DNA from 4 places in the Planococcus alpniumensis genome. Region 3 is predicted to be linked to each of the others. Evidence: riboswitches for the same ligand, from Rfam matches in the RefSeq annotation. Region 3 holds a riboswitch; each other region holds the start of a gene.
The links. A riboswitch is a leader RNA that binds a small molecule or an ion and turns the genes downstream of it on or off. The one in region 3 is predicted to bind thiamine pyrophosphate.
Positions count from the first base shown of each region.

Region 1: linked by a shared signal. The riboswitch ahead of G3255_RS08925 (ABC transporter substrate-binding protein) and the one ahead of tenI (thiazole tautomerase TenI) in region 3 are both predicted to bind thiamine pyrophosphate.
Region 2: linked by a shared signal. The riboswitch ahead of lipM (octanoyltransferase LipM) and the one ahead of tenI (thiazole tautomerase TenI) in region 3 are both predicted to bind thiamine pyrophosphate.
Region 4: linked by a shared signal. The riboswitch ahead of thiT (energy-coupled thiamine transporter ThiT) and the one ahead of tenI (thiazole tautomerase TenI) in region 3 are both predicted to bind thiamine pyrophosphate.

Region 1 covers NZ_JAAMTH010000001.1:1,741,155-1,746,267, forward strand. The annotation lists gene G3255_RS08900 (M3 family oligoendopeptidase) at 1-761, opposite strand, end outside; gene G3255_RS08905 (GNAT family N-acetyltransferase) at 914-1,450, shown strand; gene G3255_RS08910 (nitroreductase family protein) at 1,610-2,254, shown strand; gene G3255_RS08915 (MarR family winged helix-turn-helix transcriptional regulator) at 2,361-2,789, shown strand; gene G3255_RS08920 (putative quinol monooxygenase) at 2,819-3,115, shown strand; TPP riboswitch at 3,213-3,322, shown strand; gene G3255_RS08925 (ABC transporter substrate-binding protein) at 3,451-4,458, shown strand; gene G3255_RS08930 (thiamine-binding protein) at 4,458-4,751, shown strand; gene G3255_RS08935 (ABC transporter permease) at 4,757-5,113, shown strand, end outside.
Region 2 covers NZ_JAAMTH010000001.1:2,887,318-2,892,430, reverse strand. The annotation lists gene G3255_RS14610 (pyridoxamine 5'-phosphate oxidase family protein) at 13-435, opposite strand; gene G3255_RS14605 (YczO family protein) at 503-733, opposite strand; gene G3255_RS14600 (STAS domain-containing protein) at 868-1,887, shown strand; TPP riboswitch at 2,034-2,140, shown strand; gene lipM (octanoyltransferase LipM) at 2,229-3,068, shown strand; gene lipA (lipoyl synthase) at 3,065-4,009, shown strand; gene G3255_RS14585 (DUF4825 domain-containing protein) at 4,057-4,554, shown strand; gene pepT (peptidase T) at 4,656-5,113, opposite strand, start outside.
Region 3 covers NZ_JAAMTH010000001.1:3,316,806-3,321,918, forward strand. The annotation lists gene G3255_RS16785 (MoeB/ThiF family adenylyltransferase) at 1-312, opposite strand, end outside; gene G3255_RS16790 (thiazole synthase) at 309-1,076, opposite strand; gene thiS (sulfur carrier protein ThiS) at 1,078-1,281, opposite strand; gene thiO (glycine oxidase ThiO) at 1,278-2,420, opposite strand; gene tenI (thiazole tautomerase TenI) at 2,451-3,059, opposite strand; TPP riboswitch at 3,169-3,269, opposite strand; gene G3255_RS16810 (biotin transporter BioY) at 3,403-3,972, shown strand; gene G3255_RS16815 (NUDIX domain-containing protein) at 4,225-4,665, opposite strand.
Region 4 covers NZ_JAAMTH010000001.1:1,048,208-1,053,320, reverse strand. The annotation lists gene G3255_RS05280 (TspO-related membrane protein) at 104-844, shown strand; gene map (type I methionyl aminopeptidase) at 889-1,641, opposite strand; gene thiT (energy-coupled thiamine transporter ThiT) at 1,802-2,377, opposite strand; TPP riboswitch at 2,473-2,572, opposite strand; gene G3255_RS05265 (M20 family metallopeptidase) at 2,712-3,794, shown strand; gene yxzF (small protein YxzF) at 3,859-4,008, shown strand; gene G3255_RS05255 (SGNH/GDSL hydrolase family protein) at 4,071-5,012, opposite strand; gene G3255_RS05250 (aminopeptidase) at 5,025-5,113, opposite strand, start outside.

The sequences.
Region 1 (5,113 bases), 1.6 Mb from region 3:
TCGAGTCCATTCGGGATTCCTCTGTTTTTATCTGCTTGCAGCCGGAACCCTGTGAGGTGATTGAGGATGCGGGCCATGGTATCCTGCTGATTTCGCCATGTGTTTTCTAAGGCTTGTGCTGCTTGATGACGAAGCTTTTTGTCTGGGTGGGAGCGCAGGTTCGTCGCTTGGGCTATGGAATAATCTTCTATGGTTCCGTTTATTTCAATAGAGACGGTCAAATTATTGACGGTTGATCGATAGAGATCGCCCCAGGCATGATATCCATCGACCATCAAATCAGACAAGAGATGTTCCAATTCTACAGACAATGGTGAATCGGCTTGCTCGCGCCATTCATTTAAGATGAACTGATAATCTTTCAGTTGTTCCAATTCCATTAAGGCATTCCACTGGGGTTTGTCGATTTCTGATAGCAGCTGCTGGAAACGCGTCAGAATCGCATTGTATTCTGTTTGAAGCGAGGCCGTTTTTCCGCGCAGTATCAATACTTGGGAGTCTTTCGGACTTTCTGCCAGCAGGCACGTGACAAACGAGCTCATCTGCGAAAGCGATAGCTGGACGATTCCAAAGCCATTTAAGTTTTCCACCAACATTTTCTCGATGGAAAAACTTTTCGAATTGATGGAATCAATCAGTTCAGACAGCTCTTGAATCTGGCTTTTCGTCTGCTCCATTAATTGAAAAAATTCAGGCGAGTTGCTCTTGCCATTAAATAAAGCATCCAAGTTCCAATGCTCGGGGTAGGTTGTGGTGTTCATTGAATTTCTCCTTTCGGTATTCCGGATAGAAACGCGTGTTCTGTTTTAGTTTACAGCAATGAATAAGAGAAGTCGAAATGATTTGAAAATTCCGTGCTCCCGTGGCCGTATTGAAAATGAATTAGATAATAATCTTAAATTGGAGGAAACCCATGAAGCTAATCAATGAACGGATATACTTGAGGCCAGTAGAGGCAGAAGATGCACAGCTGTTCTTGAACCATACCGAAGACGAAGAAATTCGCTACATGACCGGAACAAAAGCAAGATTTTCGGTCGAGCAAATCAAAGACCATATCGAACAGATCCAGCAGGACGACTCGCGCTACGATTTTACGATCTGTTTGAACGCAACGGATCAAATGATCGGCGAGTTGTCGGTGCTGGATATTGATCTGGGCAACCAAAGTGCGGGGTTCAGGATCACCATGAATGCGATGGCACTGACGGGGAAAGGCTATGGCACAGAAGCGATCGAGCTGGTGCTGAAATTTGTCTTCAACGAGCTTAAACTCAACCGCCTGCAATTGGAAGTGTTCAGCCATAATGAGCGGGGCATACGCGCTTATGAAAAGAACGGCTTCAAAAGAGAAGGGGTCTTGCGGGAAGCGCTCCATTACAACGGGATGTTTTCAGACGAAATCATCATGGCAATTATCCGAAGAGATTATATGACTGCAAAAACATGAAAGGCTGCAGAAGCCTTTCTTTTTTTGTGGATAAAAAATCCCTTGAAACTTTCTGGTTGCATTTTTTCTTTAACGGGTTTATATTATGTGAGGCATCAATTAATGAGGGGTCAATTAATATCTCTCAAAACTATTAGGGTAGAAAAAGGAGCAATTAAGATGAACACATTACAAAACAAAAAAACCAATGATTTCAATGAAATCGTCAATGGGCGCCGTTCCATTAAGCAATACGATCCGGATGTGAAAATCAGCCGCGAGGAAATGACCGAAATCCTGGAACAGGCATCCACGGCACCATCTTCCATCAATATGCAGCCTTGGCGTTTTGTCGTTATCGACAGTGCAGAAGGAAAAGAAAAGCTAGCGCCGCTGGCATCGTTCAACTTGGAAAAAGTGATGAGTGCATCAGCTGTCATCGCCGTGTTCGGCGACCTCAACAACATTGAGTACGCAGAAGAAATTTACGGAAAAGCCGTAGAACTCGGTTATATGCCAGAAGAAGTAAAAGAATTCCAAGTCGGCTACTTCAAACCTTTGTATGAAGGCATGTCGAGTGAGCAAATGAAAGACATCGTGCTATTGGACTCAGGACTTGTGTCCATGCAATTGATGCTCGTTGCCCGTGCATTCGGCTACGACACCAACCCGATCGGTGGCTACGACAAGGAAAAAATCGCTGCAACGTTCGGCCTGGACCAAGAGCGTTATGTGCCAGTCATGCTTCTCACGATCGGTAAAGCCGCGAGTGAAGGCTTCCAGTCATACCGCTTGCCGGTCGAAACGACCACGACCTGGAGCTAAACCAGCTGACCTTGAGTATTCGGGATTTATGTATTATATTTGACTGGTCAATGAATAGTGGGCACAGCTATCAATTGACTTCACCGATCATTTAGGAGGTCTTTTTATGCCGTGTTCATTTTCAAAGCAGGAACAAGTGCTGCATCAGTTTAAGGGCCTGACCAATCAAATCAGCCCGAAGTTCGAGCGTTGCACAGGCATCAGTGCATCGCGCTATGAATTATTGTCCCAACTTTATAAGGTAGAAGAGATCAACCAGTCGACGCTTCAAAAATTGGTCAATATCGATAGTGCCGCGGTTACGCGCCACTTGAAACAGCTTGAAGCGAGCGGCATGGTCACGAAGCGCAGAAATCCAGAAGACAATCGCGTGATTTTTGTCAGCCTGACCGATGAAGGCCGCGAGCGCATCATCGAATACCGGAAAGAGAATATGGGCTTCGTCAAGCAAATGCTAAACGACTTCACCACTGACGAAGTGAATGCGCTTAGCGATATGCTCCAACGCATGCAAGACAATATTGTCGATTATTAAAAAACTAAATTAAAGGATGGCGAAATGAAATGATGATTATTCACGCACATTTACAAGTGAAACCTGACCAGGAACAAGCCTTTTTAAACGAAAGCAAGATCCTGATCGAAGCATCGCGTCAAGAACCAGGCAATGTCCAATACGATTTAATGAAATCGGTCGAGCAGGAAGGCCATTTCACAATGGTAGAAGTATGGAAAGATGCGCAAGCGATTGAAGCTCATAACACGAGCGAGCATTTCACGGCATTCTCTAAAAAAGCGGCCGAATTCATGAGTGCGCCGATCGAACTCAAAGTTTACAGCGGTGAAGCTGTTCCAATGTAAGGAAAGCTTGTTTATTCAAACGAGATGCCAGACAGAGCTTGAACATCTCGGTGAACTGTGACAATATAGACCTTGAAAGACAAATGCTAATTTCATAAAACACATGTGGGGGAATCGGTGTTGCCGATTGAGAGAATATCCGTGAGATATTGACCCTTGGAACCTGAACTGGCTAATACCAGCGGAGGGAACATATTCAAATCGGTCTATTCTGCGATGATATGCGCCCAAGGTTTCTATAACCTTGGGCGCTTTTTTGTATCCGCAATTGGATATGTCCCCTGACTCAGCTCCTGAAATCATCTTTTATGAATTCATTCAGAGGGGGAAACAATATGAAAAAATGGACGATTGCCATTGCACCGGTATTGCTGCTGGCGGCATGCACAGACGAAGCGCAAAATCCGGGAAGCGATGTGGCAAATGAACAGCAGGAATTACAAGAAGTGACAATGGTCTTGGATTGGACGCCTAACACAAATCACACCGGATTGTATGTGGCACAGCAAAAGGGCTATTTTGAAGAGCAAGGGCTCGATGTCGAGATCATCTTGCCGGGTGAAGCGGGCGCCAATCAATTGGTGGCTTCCACCCAGGCGGAATTCGGCATCGGCGCACAGGAAAGCTTGACGGAAGCGAGAGTGCAGGGCATTCCGATCGTCTCAATCGCGGCGCTCATCCAGCACAACACGTCCGGATTTGCCTCACCTAAAGACAAAGAGATCGAGTCGCCGAGCGATTACGAAGGAAAAACTTACGGCGGCTGGGGAGCGCCAGTCGAAAAAGCGGTGCTTGGGTCCATCATGGAACAGGAAGGGGCCGATGTGGAAAACGTCGACATCGTCAATATCGGCAATAGCGACTTTTTCACGGCGGTCGAACGCGACATCGATTTTGCGTGGATCTATTACGGCTGGACGGGCATTGAAGCTGAACTGCGCGGCGACGAATTGAACATGCAGTATTTGACGGATTACTCGGAGAAACTGGATTATTATACCCCTATCCTGATGACCAATGAAAACATGATTGCAGAAGATCCGGAAACCGTCCGTGCATTCACCAAAGCAGTGTCGCAAGGCTATGAATTCGCCATCGATGAGCCGGAACAAGCAGCGGACATCCTCATCGAATCGGTCCCGGATTTGGATCCGGAACTGGTGAAAGCGAGCCAGAAATGGCTGTCGCCGAAATATCAGGACGATGCAGCGAAATTCGGCGAACAACAAGAGCAAGTATGGGCGGATTACGCTGCCTGGATGTTCGACAATGGATTACTGGATGAGGAATTGGACGTCGAGCAGGCGTACACCAATGAATTTTTACCGGAGGAGGAAAACTGATGGGCAACGCATTATTAAGTATTCAAATCATCCCGAAAACGAAAAACGGGGAAGACGTCATTCCGTATGTAGATAAAGCCATCGCCGTCATTGAAAAGTCAGGTGTCCCTTACCAAGTCAATCCATTGGAGACGACGATGGAAGGGGATCTGACGCAGTTGTTTTCGATCGTCGAGGAAATGAACGAGGCGATGATCGAAAACGGCAGCCCGAACGTCATCTCCCAAATCAAAGTGCTGTATCAGCCGAGCGGCGCATCGATGGATAAATTGACGGAGAAATACCGGCCGTGAAGATTATGCAAAAAGGATGGAGACCGGTTCTGGTCCTCATCCTTTTATTGATCATCTGGCAAGTGCTGGTGCCGCTGTTTGAAGTGCCGGACTGGCTATTGCCGACCCCTTATCAGATCGGGGTAGAAGCGGTAAAAAGTTGGCCAAACTACAGCGGGCATTTATTTGCGACGATCCGGTTGTCGATCCTCGGCTTTTTCATCGGATCGTCGATCGGCCTTGGCGTCGCGATGATTCTTCATCTCGTGCCGAAACTGCGGGAGACTTTTTATCCTTTGCTGATTTTATCGCAAAATATCCCGATCATCGTGTTGGCGCCGCTATTGGTCATTTGGTTCGGCTTTGGCTTATTGCCAAAACTG
Region 2 (5,113 bases), 430 kb from region 3:
CGGAGGCTTTTTTTATAATTCGATTGTTTGGGGGTCTTTGCCTTTGCGGTTCATCAAACGGACACGCGTTGGCGTAATTGCCAGGATGATCAAGTTCGGGTCTTCTGGGCCGTCGAACCAGCCGGTCAAGTGTTCGTTCCACACTTTGTCGATCATTTCGCGGTCATCCCGCAGCGACATCTGACCTTCGATTTCGAGGAAGCTATCGCCGACGCCTTCCCCTTCGTAGCCGAGCAAGATATGGGCGTTTGGATTTTTCTCCAATTCATCTACTTTTTGTGTCTGCTTGCTTGTAGCTGTATACAAAGTAAACTCGTCATTGAAAAACGTCATATACCGGGAATGCGGCTTCTCGTCTTTGATCGTTGCCAAAGTCCCAATCATGCTGTCTTCCAAGATTTTCAATGCTTGCTGTTTCAGTTGCTCTTGTGCCATTCAAATCTCTCCTTTGCGGTAATATCATTTGTCAAAGAAACTGCGGGCGAGATGCCCACAGGTAGAGTCAGTCAGGGTTTTTTTCCTCGCTAGCTGAATCATCTTTTGTATCACGCGGATTTTTTTCGTCTTGCATGTCCTGCTTTAAGTCTTCCAACGGAATGGAGTCCACGTTCATTTCTTCTTCATGCATTTCTGTCATCGTTTCTTTATCGGTTTTTACTTGCTCAGGATTGTCCATTGGAGCACCGTCGCTTGATTTGCGTTCCTTTTCATTGAAACGTTCTTTTTCTGCCATGGTTAGCACCTCTCCTTTAGCGTTCTTCTTTATCTATTCCTTAATTGAAGTGCTTTAAAACATTAGAGCTTGCTGGTGCAAACAGGCTGGCGTATGATTAATGGGTAGGACTAATTAATGGGGATGGCTATACAATGACCCAACAAGCGAAAATAAATGTGGGCGGCCTGAATTTTGAGTGGGACCTTTCGCAAGGGCGCTTCCTATTTGAAGGGCAGAATGCAGTTCTGTTTTGGACCTCTACTGCTATGAAGATGTTCTTTGATTCCATTGAGGAAATTTCGGGTGAGGAAGCAGCAGCGGTAGTTTTGGAGTCGACAGGATTTCGCCAAGGCCAAGTAGTCGGTGAGTATTTTCATAAAATGGGTGGTATCTCAGTATTGAAAGCATCTGAACTCATCACCAATACATACGCTTCAGCTGGCTGGGGTGTGGCCTCTATCCACAACTTAGATATGGCAGCCGGAACTTTAGAAGTGACGCTGAAAAATAGCTGGGAATATCAGATCAACCTGGCACAAGGAAAAAAGACTGGCGGCAGTTTTTTGCCGGCCCATTATGCAGGAATCTTCAGCTCGCTTCTGGACCGCAGCGTTTGGTATGAAGTGGTCCACTCGCAAATCGAAGGGCATGATGAATGCCTGATTCGCTATTTCCCGTCAGACGAGACGATTGAAAAGAACATCCATACGCTGGCACGCCGCAAGGAATCGGAGAAAATCCGCGAACTTGAACAGTTGGTGGATGAAAAGACAGCGGATCTTCATGACATGATCAGTGAAATCTCTTCTCCGCTTATTCCAGTGCTGGAAGATATTGTCGTCGTTCCGCTTCTTGGGCGTTACGATGAAGCGCGTGCCGAAGAGTTATTGATCAAAACGCTTGAAAATTTACCGAAATACAAAGCGCGCTACTTGCTGCTCGATTTGACTGGACTCAATGAGAGCTTCAATCAGCACGCGGCGATGCTGATCGAAAAATTAGGTTCTGCTGCGAATTTGATCGGCACAAAGACGGTGCTAGCCGGCATTTCGCCGCATACCAGCATAATGATAACAGAAGCGGGCGTAGACCTGTCAGGCTATGAATGCTTCCGTACACTTCAACACAGCATTCACTTTGCTTTGGCACAGAATGGCAAGACAATAATTTAATCACAAAACTTTCCCTATTCGCAGAAACGCATAGGGAAAGCTTTTTTGGATATTATTGAATAAATTGGATAAAAATTAAAGGAAAAACTATTTAGTATATTGAGATTTCTTGAAAAAAATGATAAGCTCGATTAGAACTATACATAGCTGACCACTGGGGGAGCCGGAATTGACTGGCTGAGACGAGCGAATGCTTGGACCCCTTGAACCTGATCTGGACCATGCCAGCGTAGGGAAGTGGTGCGTATGCTTCCTTTTGCCTGCATACACCGCTTCCCCATGGGAAAGCGGTGTTTTTTTATGGGCTTTGGAGTCATGCATAAGCTGAGAGGAGTTGAGATATTTTGGAGGAAACATGGGGCTATATGGAGTCGGGGCTTTGCACGCCGGCCCACAATATGGCAATGGACGAAGCATTAATGAACTGGCAGCGCAATACAGGCATGAAGCCTGTACTCCGATTCTACGGATGGGCGCCAGCCGGAATTTCAGTGGGATTTTTCCAGAAACTGAATGGCAGCATCGATCTCGAAAAAGCCGCGCAAATGGGCATCCCCCTGGTCAGGAGACAGACTGGCGGAAAAGCCGTACTCCATGACCAGGAATTGACTTACAGCGTGGTGATACCGGAACATCATCCATCCATGCCGAAATCAGTAAAAGAAGCGTATTTGGTCATTTCTCGAGGCTTGCTTGAAGGTTACCGCAATTTAGGGATTCAAGCACAACTGGCTGCGGAGAAGAAGCGTTCGAAAGAATCTTCAGCGGTCTGCTTTGAAGAACCTTCTTGGCATGAATTGACTGTTGAGGGTCGAAAAGCGGCAGGAAGCGCGCAGACCAGAAAACAAGGCATCATTTTGCAGCACGGCTCGATTCCGCTGCAGTTGGATGAAAACCAGTTGTTCGAATTGTTCGTGTACCCGAGTGAAGCGGTGAAGGAAAGGGCGCGCCAAGCTTTCCGAACACGCGCCGTTGCAATCAACGAACTAATGCAACAACCGGCAAGTTTAGAAGAAGTGCAGAAAGCATTCAAGGATGGATTTGAAACGGGGCTTGGCATCCGTTTGGAAAAATTTGAACCGCCAGCTGAACTGCTGGAACAAGTGCGCGTGCTCGAAGCCAAATATGCAAGCGAAGAGTGGAATCACAGACGAGAAGAGAAAGGGGAACTTATGCGATGACAAAAACAAAGCAGCGTGAACGTAAACCCGAATGGCTGAAAGTGAAATTGAACACGAACGAAACTTATAATGATCTGAAGAAATTGATGCGGGAGAAAAACTTGAACACTGTATGTGAAGAAGCGAGATGCCCGAATATCCATGAATGCTGGAGTGAACGCCGCACCGCGACCTTCATGATTTTGGGGGATACGTGCACAAGAGCGTGCCGGTTCTGCGCCGTCAAGACGGGGTTGCCGAACGAACTGGATTGGGGCGAGCCGGAGCGCGTAGCGGAATCGACGGAAATCATGAACTTGAAGCATGTGGTCGTTACAGCAGTCGCCCGCGATGATTTGAAAGATGGCGGAGCTGCAGTCTTTGCGGAAACCGTCCGCGCCATCCACCGGAAAATGCCGGAGACCACCGTCGAAATCTTGCCGTCTGATATGAAAGGCGATTACGAAAGCCTGCATATGTTGATGAGCAGCGAACCAGATATTTTCAACCATAATATTGAAACAGTGCGCCGCCTGACCAAACGGGTCCGTGCGAGAGCGACTTACGACCGTTCACTGGAATTGCTATTGCGGGTCAAGGAAATCGCGCCGCATGTGCCGACCAAATCGAGCATCATGGTCGGGCTCGGAGAAACGAAAGAAGAGATTATTGAAGCGATGGATGATTTATTGGCTCACAAAGTCGATATCATGACGATTGGACAATATTTGCAGCCGACATTGAAGCATTTGGATGTCGTTCGTTACTACCATCCGGACGAGTTCCAGGAATTGAAGGATATCGCATTGGCAAAAGGTTTCAAGCATTGCGAGGCCGGCCCAATGGTGCGTTCTTCATACCATGCCGATGAGCAAGTGAACGAAACTGCTGTCCAGAAACGCATCAAATACATGAAAGGCGTCGAATCGACTGGCGCAAAAATCGACCGCATCGAATTTTGAAATAGCGGAGCCAGTGTATAGAAACCTTTCTTAGAGGAGGGCTTGAATTGAGAAAAACATTTGCTAAGGCTGTGCTGCTATCCACTGCGCTGTTGGTTATGAGCGCATGCAGCCCGTTGTTTGCAGCAGAGGAACCAGACCTCTTCGAGTATGAAGGGGCGGCGGTCGGGAATAACAGTGCCGTCCTCAACACCCTTAACCGGCTGCCGGGTGCAGAGCATCTTACAGGCTTTGAATTGGAGACGAAACAACAGCCTTACGGAATCACCGCCTCTTACGATTGGGAAGAGGCCACACCATCGGATAAGGAAACAGCGGCCCATAATGCGACGTATTTGTTTACGTTGATCGACAATGTCGAGTGGGTCCAATTTGACTTCGACACAGGGGCAGGCGTGGAACAATACCGGCTAACGAGAGAGCAATTGCAAGCTTGGTACGGAGTGGATTTGACCGGAATTGATGAACAAGAGAAACTAGAAGAACTACTCGAACAGTATTTGGATGAAGGCCAAAAAATTGACGCGCTGTTAACACAACCTTAAAACTGTATGAAACCTAAAAAAAGCAGTGGCATTGTGCCGCTGCTTTTTTTGTATTGAATCGTGCTGAAAAGATTTCCCAGGAAATTGATAGAGGAAACCGGTTATTTTGCGATTTTTGCGACTTCCACAATCACTTGAGTCGCTTTTTCCATGTTTTCAGCGGAGATGAACTCGAATTTGCCGTGATAGTTTTCGCCGCCTGTGAAGATGTTCGGCGTCGGCAAGCCCATATAAGATAATTGGGATCCGTCCGTGCCGCCGCGTACCGGGATGATGTCGGGTGATAGGCCCAGTGTTTTCATCGCTTGTTCGGCCTGGTCGACGATTTCCATTACCGGCTCGATTTTCTCGCGCATATTATAGTACTGGTCTTCAAGCTCGAGTTCGATTGCTTCTTTCCCGAACTCTTCTTGCAATTCAGCCGCGACTTTTTCCATATGGCGTTTTTTCGCTTTGAATTTGTCTTTATCGAAATCGCGCACAATATACTGAAGCACCGCTTGTTCGACGGAACCGTTGAAATTGTTCAAGTGGATAAAGCCTTCATAGCCTTCCGTTT
Region 3 (5,113 bases):
ATCCATGGTATGACTAATAATCTCTACATCAGAATTGACCAGCATTAAACGGCTCTTAGCTGCTACCGCTTTTGGAATTCGTTGTTCTGCATCCTTTTCCGTATATAGCTGTTGTCGCTGAAGATTGCTCCATTCCACATAATCCCGGTCAACGATGGTGAGTTTTCCTATCCCTGCTCTAACCAGCATTTCTGCACTGCCGGCACCTAATGCTCCTGCACCGACAATTAAAACATGCTTCTTCTTTAATTTCTTTTGTCCCGCTATCCCAATCGGTTCGAAAAGTTCCTGTCGTGAGTATCTTTCGTTCACTTGTGGCTCATCTCTTCCACCGGACTACTCGGCGTAGCATATCGCCTTATCGGTATACGTCCAGCCTCATACCCGAGTCTTCCTGCTTGGATTGAAAGCTTCATTGCAAGAGCCATTTTTATGGGATCTTTCGCCCCGGATACTGCCGTGTTCAATAAGACTCCTGCTGCCCCCAATTCCATTGCAATGGCCGCATCAGAAGGTGTTCCAATCCCTGCATCGACAATGACAGGAACAGTTGTCTGTTCAATAATATATGATAAGTTTAAACGGTTGATGATTCCCTGACCCGAGCCAATGGGAGAGGCGCCAGGCATAATAGCATGACAACCTAATTCTTCAAGCCGTCTTGCGAGCAACACATCATCCGATGTATATGGTAAAACGGTAAATCCTTCTTTTAACAGTTCTTCAGATGCTTTCAGTGTTTCAATAGGATCGGGCAGCAAAGTTTTTTCACAGCCGATAACTTCCACTTTTATCATGTCACAAAGACCCGATGCTCGAGCTAATTTCGCAATTCGGACTGCTTCCTCAGCACTCTTTGCTCCCGCTGTGTTGGGCAGTAACGAGTATTTTGCCAAATCCAACTTTTCAAGGAGGTTGGGTTGGCTGGCTTCAAAAATATTCATTCTCCGAACGGAAAAAGTTAAAATCTCAGTACCCGAAACATCAATCGCTGCTTTTTGGGTATCAAAGTCAGGATACTTTCCCGTTCCCAGCAATAATCGGGAAGAATACTCAAAATTATTTATTCTCAACATGTTATCCGCCTCCTACAAAATGAACTAATTCGATTTTATCTCCTTGAGAAAGAAGAGTTTCATTATGTTTTGCTTTCTCCAGTATTTCATTGTTTCTTTCAACAATTATAACTTTCTGATTCAATTCAAAATACTGCAACAGATCCACTATAGTTGTTGTTCCATTTGGTACGTCCACTTGGGTTCCATTTACTGTTAACTTCATTTACTCCACCTCTTGACGTTTCTATTTAAGATTTTTCGATTTACATGAAATGGGGTTATATCAATGGAAGGGCGGGTTCCCACAATTAGCTCGGCCATCACCTTCCCAGTAATTGGAGATAGTAAAATCCCATTCCTGAAATGCCCAGTCGCGATGTACAGTCCTTGATAAGCTGGGTGTTCACCTAAATAAGGCAGCCCATCAGCAGTCTGTGGCCGAATCCCAGCCCACGCCCTTTCCCATTCGGCTGTAACTATAGAAGGGACGAGACTTTCAGCCTTCTTAACCAATGAGGAAAGCCCTTCTAAAGTGACTTGTTGGTTAAAGGTATAAGGTATGACTGTTGCTCCTACGACAATTCGTCCACCTTCTTTCGGGACAAGATAACAGCCTTCTGAAAAAACAGGTCCGGCCAATAGGGGTGTTTCCGACTTTACAGAAAAGCATTCTCCCTTTACCGGATAAGCTTCCAGGGACAACCCTGTAGCCTTCAATAATTTTTCGCTCCAAGCTCCTCCAGTCACCACCACTTTGTTGCTGAAAAAATCCCCCTCACTAGTGGCTACACCTGTCACTTTTCCTTCAGAGAAATAAAAAGAAGAAACTTCTACATGTTCTTTCAATACCGAGCCGAGTTCAGATGCAGATTTGATAAATCCCCATGTTAATCGAGATGCTGCTACTTGCCCGTCTCGTTCAAGATACATACCTCCCATGATTTCCTTTGTTAATGAAGGCTCTCTATTCCTTGTTTCCTCGACTGTGAGCAGTTGCGCGCCCTCCCCGTTCTTCTCATAGATTCGGGCATCCCTTACTTGGTTGGTTTGTTGCGTTTCAGTTAAAGCAACTTTTAAAATGCCCTGATTTTTTAATTCAATATCAATTCCACTGAGCATCTTCAATTCTTCAGCAATTCCACTAAACATCGCCCTGCTCTTCTTTGCCAACTGAAAAAGCGGACCTACACCATCAAATTCCACTTGTGCACCCAACATCCCAGCCGCAGCTCCAGACGCTTTACTCGCAAAACGATCTTTTTCCAAAAGCAAAACCTTTAATCCTTCTTTTGCCAAGTTATATGCGATGGCGCCACCATTCACTCCGCCACCCACTACAATGGCATCATATGTTTTGTTCACTAACCTTCCTCCAAACTGTTACGAATATCCTCATTCCTTTGTCAAAGACGTCCGATACGACTGTACGGTCTTTAAAGGATCTGCGTCTTCCAACACCCCCGACATCACAGCAATCCCCTTCGCTCCAGCTTTAACTACTTCGGGCGTAAGGTCCGGAGTAATTCCACCAATGGCAATCACTGGTATATCGACTGACTCAACTATGATTCTCAGGTGTTCAATTCCTCTAGGGGATAGACCTGGCTTCGATTGTGTCGGATAGATATGGCCAAAAAATAAGAAATCAGCTCCATTTTTTTCTGCTAGTCGTGCTTCCTCAGCGGAGTGGATAGAACACCCCGCTTTTACATGCGGAAACGTTTTTTTTACAAGTTCGACTGGCAATGAGTTTGAAGCCAGTTGAATGGAATTGATATTTGCAGCCATTGCCACATCGATACGGTCATTCATAACTATTTTTGAACGTGGTACTTTTTTATCGATCAATAGTTGGATCAATTGGTATATATCTTTAGCACTTCTCGCTTTTTCCCGCAGATGGATAAAATCTATATAAGGATGAATTTGACTAAGAATGTCTGCTAGTTCCTCGGCCCTTTGATTGCCCGTAGAGATTAGATGCAGTTCCCCTGTTTTCATCTTTGCCTCCTTTATAGGTGCCTTGAAATTCAACGCCTGATAACAACGCTACTAAATAAAAAGAACCACCCCGACGTCGGAGTGGTTTTATAGTATCCCTAATAGAAACAGCATACAGTAACCACTTCCCTACGCTAGTCTCAACTAGATCAGGTTCAAAGGGTCCGGATTGTATCCGTCTCAGTCTAATGGACTCCCCTAGTGCTTTAATTATTCAGTTTTTTAGTATATCTACAAACAGCCTAACACCTCTAGAAATATTTATCTAGTCATTATAAGAACTATGATACCATATAAGTTAACATTTATTGAAATAAGGTTAACACAATTGAGGGAGGATAAAATGACAGAATCTAATTTCAAATTGAGAATGATGATTATTACAGCTTTATTTGCAGCAATCATCGGAATACTGGCACAGGTGACAATCCCACTGCCTTTAGTCCCGATCACAGGACAAACACTTGCAATCGGTTTGGCTGCAACAATTTTAGGGGCCAAATGCGGAACTTTATCTGTTGTAGTTTATTTGGGGTTGGGTGCAATTGGCATCCCTGTTTTTGCTCAAATGTCAGGTGGGCTCGGTAGCTTATTCGGACCGACCGGCGGATATCTAGTCGGTTTTATTCCGACCGCTTTCAGTATTGGTTATTATCTCGAAAAAACGAGCTTTACGTTTATCAATGCCATAATTGCCAATGTCATCGGTATGTTTATGGTATTGACTGTGGGAACTGCCTGGTTGAAGATTTTCGCCAATCTTTCGTGGACCGGAGCATTAATGGGTGGATTTGTCCCTTTCATTTTAGTCGGTCTTATTAAAGCTGGGCTTGCCGCTTGGATTGCAATCTCAGTAAGAAATCGTTTGAAATCCGCTGGTCTTTTATATTTAGAAGACAAAAAAGCACTTTAGGTTAGCTATTGTAATCCTTAATAAGAATACAACATACATAAAAAGAGAAAGAAGAAGGGTTTTGTTCCGACTCTTCTTTCCCTTTCTGTTTATGCTACTACTGATAAGTGATGAAATGTAAATCAAAAATATTTATAAATAGAAGACTGGCTATTTTTTGAAAGCAACTTAATTTGTCATTAGGTTACTTCGAATCAAAAGAAAACAACAACTTGCTAAAATGAAGTATCATCAAGGAATTGCGAGAATTTGCTAACGAATGAATGCCAATTCTCTCTCAGCGAGGGCATCCTTTAACCATTGAGGGTGCATTCTCAGTAAGTCTTTCGGTAAGTTTTGTGGTTCAAAAAACTTTATTTCTAGTGACTCGGAAGAATTACAACGCAGGTCGCCGCCAGTGATTTCAGCAAGAAAACAAGTTGTGATAAAATGTACTACTCGGCCATTTGGATAAGCAAATACCTGCGAGTCAGGATCAGAGTACACCCCAATTAGCTTTATAATTTTTACATCTAAATTAGTTTCCTCCTTCACCTCTCTGATAGCTGCTTCAGAAACTGTTTCGCCTATTTCTATATGTCCTGAAGGAATACCCCATAACTTTACATCTGACCTTTTCTGCAACAAAACCTGTTTTTCCTCGTTTAAGATAATAACTGCAACGCCAGCTGTTAAATCATCAATTCTTCTCATCCTTTCAACCTCCTTAAAATAATAAAAAGGCCCGAAGAGAAAGAATTCAACGCATACCAAATACGTTGAACCTTTCCCCTCGGACCTTTTATGTCAATAGGTGCCTTTTACATATAGCAAAAGATGCAGCCCTCGGTCACTGACCTATCTACTTTAGATAGCGGAACCCTAGCTGCAATTTTCCAGTTCAGTTTTAGTATACAGCTTAGACTTTGAAGATAAAAGATATTATTTTCCTAAATATTCTTAATTTTAAGGGTTTCACTTCCCAAGTTCAGTGGGAGTGATCGAAATCGATCTTCGAGAGAAGCACTCCTTTTGATTCGTGGCCACCATCAACGTGACTTCATCTAAAATATACCTTGTATTAAGAACATGCTAACCGTTCGTAAAAGTACACTTCTACGAATAAAAAGAGGAGGAACTTTAAATGAAGTTCCTCCTTTCA
Region 4 (5,113 bases), 2.3 Mb from region 3:
CTGGTACTTTTCACGATATCGCCATTTTTCAAAAACTTCCTGCACTTTCTTGTTGGTCGTGCGGGCTGGCGAGTTTATACTGATATTTGAGGAGGGATTTCATATGATTCGCGTACTGCTGATGACGCTGGCATTTATCGCCGTCGTCACCATGAATGCCTTGGCGAATATACTGCCGATCAACGGTCAGACTACCGGTGAAATCTCCGACCGTGTGCCGGTCCTCTTTACGCCGGCCGGTTATGCATTTTCCATCTGGTCCGTTATATATATTTTATTGGCTATCTGGATCATCGGCTTTTGGCTGCGCTTGAAAAAAGGAGTGCACCCTTCAGCAAAAGTCTCATTGTATTTCATCTTGAGCGCTGTTTTCAATATCGCCTGGCTGCTTTGCTGGCATTATGAGTTCTTTATTTGGTCGATCGCTGCAATGATTGCCTATCTATTGTCGCTGATCGCTTTGTACTTGGAATACGGAAACGACGAACGGGGCTTGACGCAACGTTTGCCGGTCTCGGTCAATCTTGGCTGGATCAGTGTTGCGACCATCGCCAACATCAGCTATGTCCTCACTTTCTACAGCTGGAGCGGCTGGGGGCTGAGCGATCAATTGTGGACGGTCATCATGCTGACCGTAGCGACCGCATTGGCACTTCATATACGCTTCCACCATTCGGACATCCCGCTGACTTTAGTATTCATCTGGGCGTTCGTCGCGATCGCCGTCCGCCATGGCATGGACGAGATGCTGGTCAGTACGGCAGCTTTATTCTTGAGCGGCGTTTTACTGACCGGTATTCTGTTAATCAAGAAGAAGCCGGCAAAAACAGATATGACGCCATAAAAAAACAACCATCGGCTGATGGTTGTTTTTTATATTCGCTGATTTTATTTTTCGAGTTTCGTCAGCAGGATCGGTTCGCCTTTTGTGACGAGTACGGTATGTTCGATCTGTGCGACGAGCGATTGGTCCGGCGTGATGAAGGTCCAGCCGTCGCCTGATTCGATGATATGTTCAGCCTTTTGGGAAATAAACGGCTCGACTGCGAGCACCATGCCTTCTTTCAAGATCGTCGTTTCCCATGCATCGTAATAATTAAGGATATATTGCGGTGCTTCGTGAAGCGATTTCCCGACGCCATGACCTGTCAGGTTCTTGATGACGAACAAGCCCTGGTCTTTCGCTTCGCGTTCGACTGCCTTGCCGATCTGGTTCAGCTTGGCACCGGCTTTCACTTTCATCATGGCACGTTCGAATGCGGATTCCGCCGCTTGGCAAAGCTTTTCTTTCGCTTCGTGCCCTTCACCGACCACGAATGAAATGCCGGTGTCCGCGAAATACTCCCCAAATGATCCGGACACGTCAATATTGACAATATCGCCGTCATTGATAACGCGCTTTCCTGGAATGCCGTGCGCCACTTCTTCGTTAACGCTGATGCATGTATAGCCCGGGAAATCATATTCCGATTTCGGAGCAGAGACGCCGCCCCATTCTTTGAACAGGCGTCCGCCCAGTTCATCGAGTTCTTTCGTCGTGATGCCGGGCTTCACGGCCGCTTTCATTGTTTCGCGGATTTCCGCCACCATCTGTCCGGCTTTTTTCAATCCTTCAATATCTTTTTCATTAGTCGCTATCATACTGACCCTTCTTTCAAACTATTCTATTTGAGCATTATAACATAGAATAAGCCGGTCTCGCCTCTCCTACCGTTCGGTATTTTACCATAAATACCCAAATTAAACATAATCAATTGATTTAACAATCTAAAAAAAACCGCCTATCGATAGGCGGCTTTCATCATGCGTCTGGCTGTGTCAAACGCGGGGCTGTGATAAACAGTAGTGAGCAAACAATCGCCGCGACAATCGCAACAGGAATCATATAGGTAGCGTTATAAACCGCTGAATAGATGAAGACGTTGCCATCAGCAAACATGCCGAAGAACAAGATCCCCGTAATAACATGGATGACATAGCGGAGAAATGAACCGATCAAGACACCGAGTGCGACCATGACAATGATTTTCCCGGTCTTTTTCGCCTTCACAGCTTCCAAGTAACGGCCGCGCACCATTGCGGCCAAGCCGACGACGCCATATGCCAGCAAATAATCCAAAATGACTTGCATGACGACAAAGCCAAACGACAGCGGCGCAACCGAGATGAAACCTGTGACAATCTGCAGTAAGCCGACTAGAAGCCCCGTGACGACACCGGCTGCGATGCCTCTCCGGAAAGCCATCAGCACGATCGGAATCATGACCAAGCTGACCGATCCCCCTTGCGGCATGCGAAAGGCGATAAAATCCAATACAAAGCCGAGAGCTGCAAAAATCGCAATTTCGACCATTAACAATACGCGTTTATTTCTCATTCAAACTGCCTCCTTTTGGATTTGCACATCACCAGAAGGGCCGTTTTTTCAGAACAACAAAAACGGCGCCAGGACAGATCCTGGCGCCGCTTGGGCCGGTTTTCCATCCACATCCCTGCGCAAGCATTAACTTGCAGGTTCGAAGGGTAAGAACTTAATCGTTCACTCTCAGCCAAAGCTCCCCTTGTGGTGTATACAATTATTCCGCTATTATGTGTATTGTACACAACGAAAACTTGGCTTGCAAGGCCGTTTCAGCCAACCGGATTAGGGTAGTTAAGAACTAGCAAACTTTGTGGAAGGTGGTGGAGGCAGTTTGAAAACTGCCGGGTCAATGATTGATTTATTGAAGAGTTTGATTAAAATCGAAAGCGATACAAAAGAAGGGGCGAATGAAGCCTTGATGTTCTGTTCAGAATGGCTTAAAGAGCGAGGTGAAGAAGTCGTAGTCCATGATAACGACGGCTACCTCATGCTGACAGCAGCCAAAGGACAAGGCGCAGAAAAGATCATCTGGAATGGCCATGTCGACGTCGTGCCGGGACATAAAGAACAGTTCTCTCCAATCGAAGAAGGCGACAAACTTTATGGCCGCGGCTCGGCGGACATGAAAGCAGGCGTCGCCGCGATGATGCAGGCATTTGTTGACCTTGATGCTGCCGCCTTGCCGCGCGAAGTGCATCTACACATCGTCACCGATGAAGAGATCGGCGGGCGCAACACGTCGAAGTGGCTGGTCGATCAAGGCCATTACGGCGATTTTGTCATTTGCGGCGAGCCAACCCATTTGAAGATCGGTTTGCAATCGAAAGGTATTCTTCGAATGGATTTGACGTTCAAAGGTAAGCCTGCCCACGGCTCACGCCCGTGGGAAGGCATCAACGCCATCGAATCGGCGATGAAATTCCATGCCGGCATGAAAGATTTACCGTTCCGCAAAGAATCGACGGACTACTATGAGCAACCTTCCGTCAACTTGCCGATCATCAATGCAGGCGATCGCTATAACGTCGTACCGGAAATCTGCAAGATGTCCTACGATATCCGCTTCATGCCCGGGCAGGACAAAGACGAGATCGTCCGCCAGATGGAACAGCTGGCCGAAACACTCGATGTCGACATGGAATTCAAAGCGAGCGGCTCGACCCCTGCTTTGACGACGACGGACGACCATCCGTACATCCAGACCTTGATGAAGGCCGTCGAGTCGACGCTGTCGGAACAGCCGGTGCTGTTCGGCCAGCACGGTGCTGCCGACACCCGTTACTATGCCGAGAAAATCGGCGGACAAGGCGCCATCGAATTCGGGCCGAGCGGAGACGACTGGCACGGCAACGCCGAATACGTCTCCATTTCAAGCGTCCATTCCTACAAGGATATTTTGATCGCGCACGCCATCGCTCCCACCGATGTTTAATAAAGGCTGAAATCGGGAAAACTTTATTAAACCTCAATACGAAAAAATGAATGGAGCGATAAATATGGCTATTGGAAGAATTGTCAAATCTGCGATAAAATATGCGCCGATTGCTTACCCGATCATCCGTAAAGTGATGAACAACCGAAAAAAGAATAACGTAAATAATGAAAACGATACGCGCAACCGCAGCGACTCACGAAAAAGCCGCTGAACGATAAAAGGCCGGAGAAAATGATCCATTTTCTCCGGCCTTTTTTATAGGGTTCAATATTCTTAAATGAGCGGCAATGCCTGGCGGATCGCTAGATAATCCAGAGTCTTGCCGTCCGAAGGCTTGGTGGCAGAATCGTCACCTGAAGCGTCTTCAGAAGCGGGCTCTTCATCTGCCCCATCCGCTCCATCTGACGGCTCTTCCTGTTCCTGCATTTGCTGGATCTCTTCGAACGTTACAGGCGCCGGTTCAGGAAGTTCTGCATCCTCTACTTCCAACTCTCCCCCGTAATGCTCGAAGAATGCATTCGCCATCTCCTGGTAGCCATCCACGTTCGGATGGACGTCTCCAGAATTCGGGACGAGTTCCACCGCATCCTCACCGAAACGATCGGCTACATCGACAAATGTTACGCCTGCCTGTTCCGCTTCCTGTTTCAGAATAGCGTTTAGTAGCTCCAGCTGCTTCGCTGTGCCTTGCTTTTGGCTATCCCGTGCATGCGGATAAGCGAAATAATAGCCCATTACGTAGACATCTGCTGAAGGCGCAAGCTCCTCCAGCTCAGAAAGGATCTTTTCCACATTTTTACGGGCCGCATTCAGCGCATAATCTGCCGGGATCTCCTCAAAGCTCAAAGCCCCTTCAGCGGCATTTGCTTGCACAAGGCGCAGCAAATCATTCGCGCCGGCAGAAACCGTGATGATGTTCGCTGAGCCCAGCAGCTCTTTTGCTTCATCCGACTCGATGCTTTCCAAGACATCACTTGTGGTGAATCCAGGAAAAGCCAAGTCTTTCGAATAGAACGCAAGCGGCTGATTGCGTGTCAATTCCTGTGCAATCAAATCCGCATAGCCGCTGTCGATTGCCCGGTTCGGCGTCTGGCCTGCCGCCAGTGAATCGCCGATCGCCACATAAGCCGCCGGCACTTGCGGCTCTGCATATACCGTATTTCCGGCTGCCGCAAGCAATAGCCCTGCCGCTACCGCACTTGCTGTCTTCTTCATCTGCTCACCTCGTTAGAATGCCCAATTTCCTTTTCGGAAAATCGCTTCGGTTTTGCCGTCTTCCGTAATACCGTCGATATCCATCTCGCTCGAGCCGATCA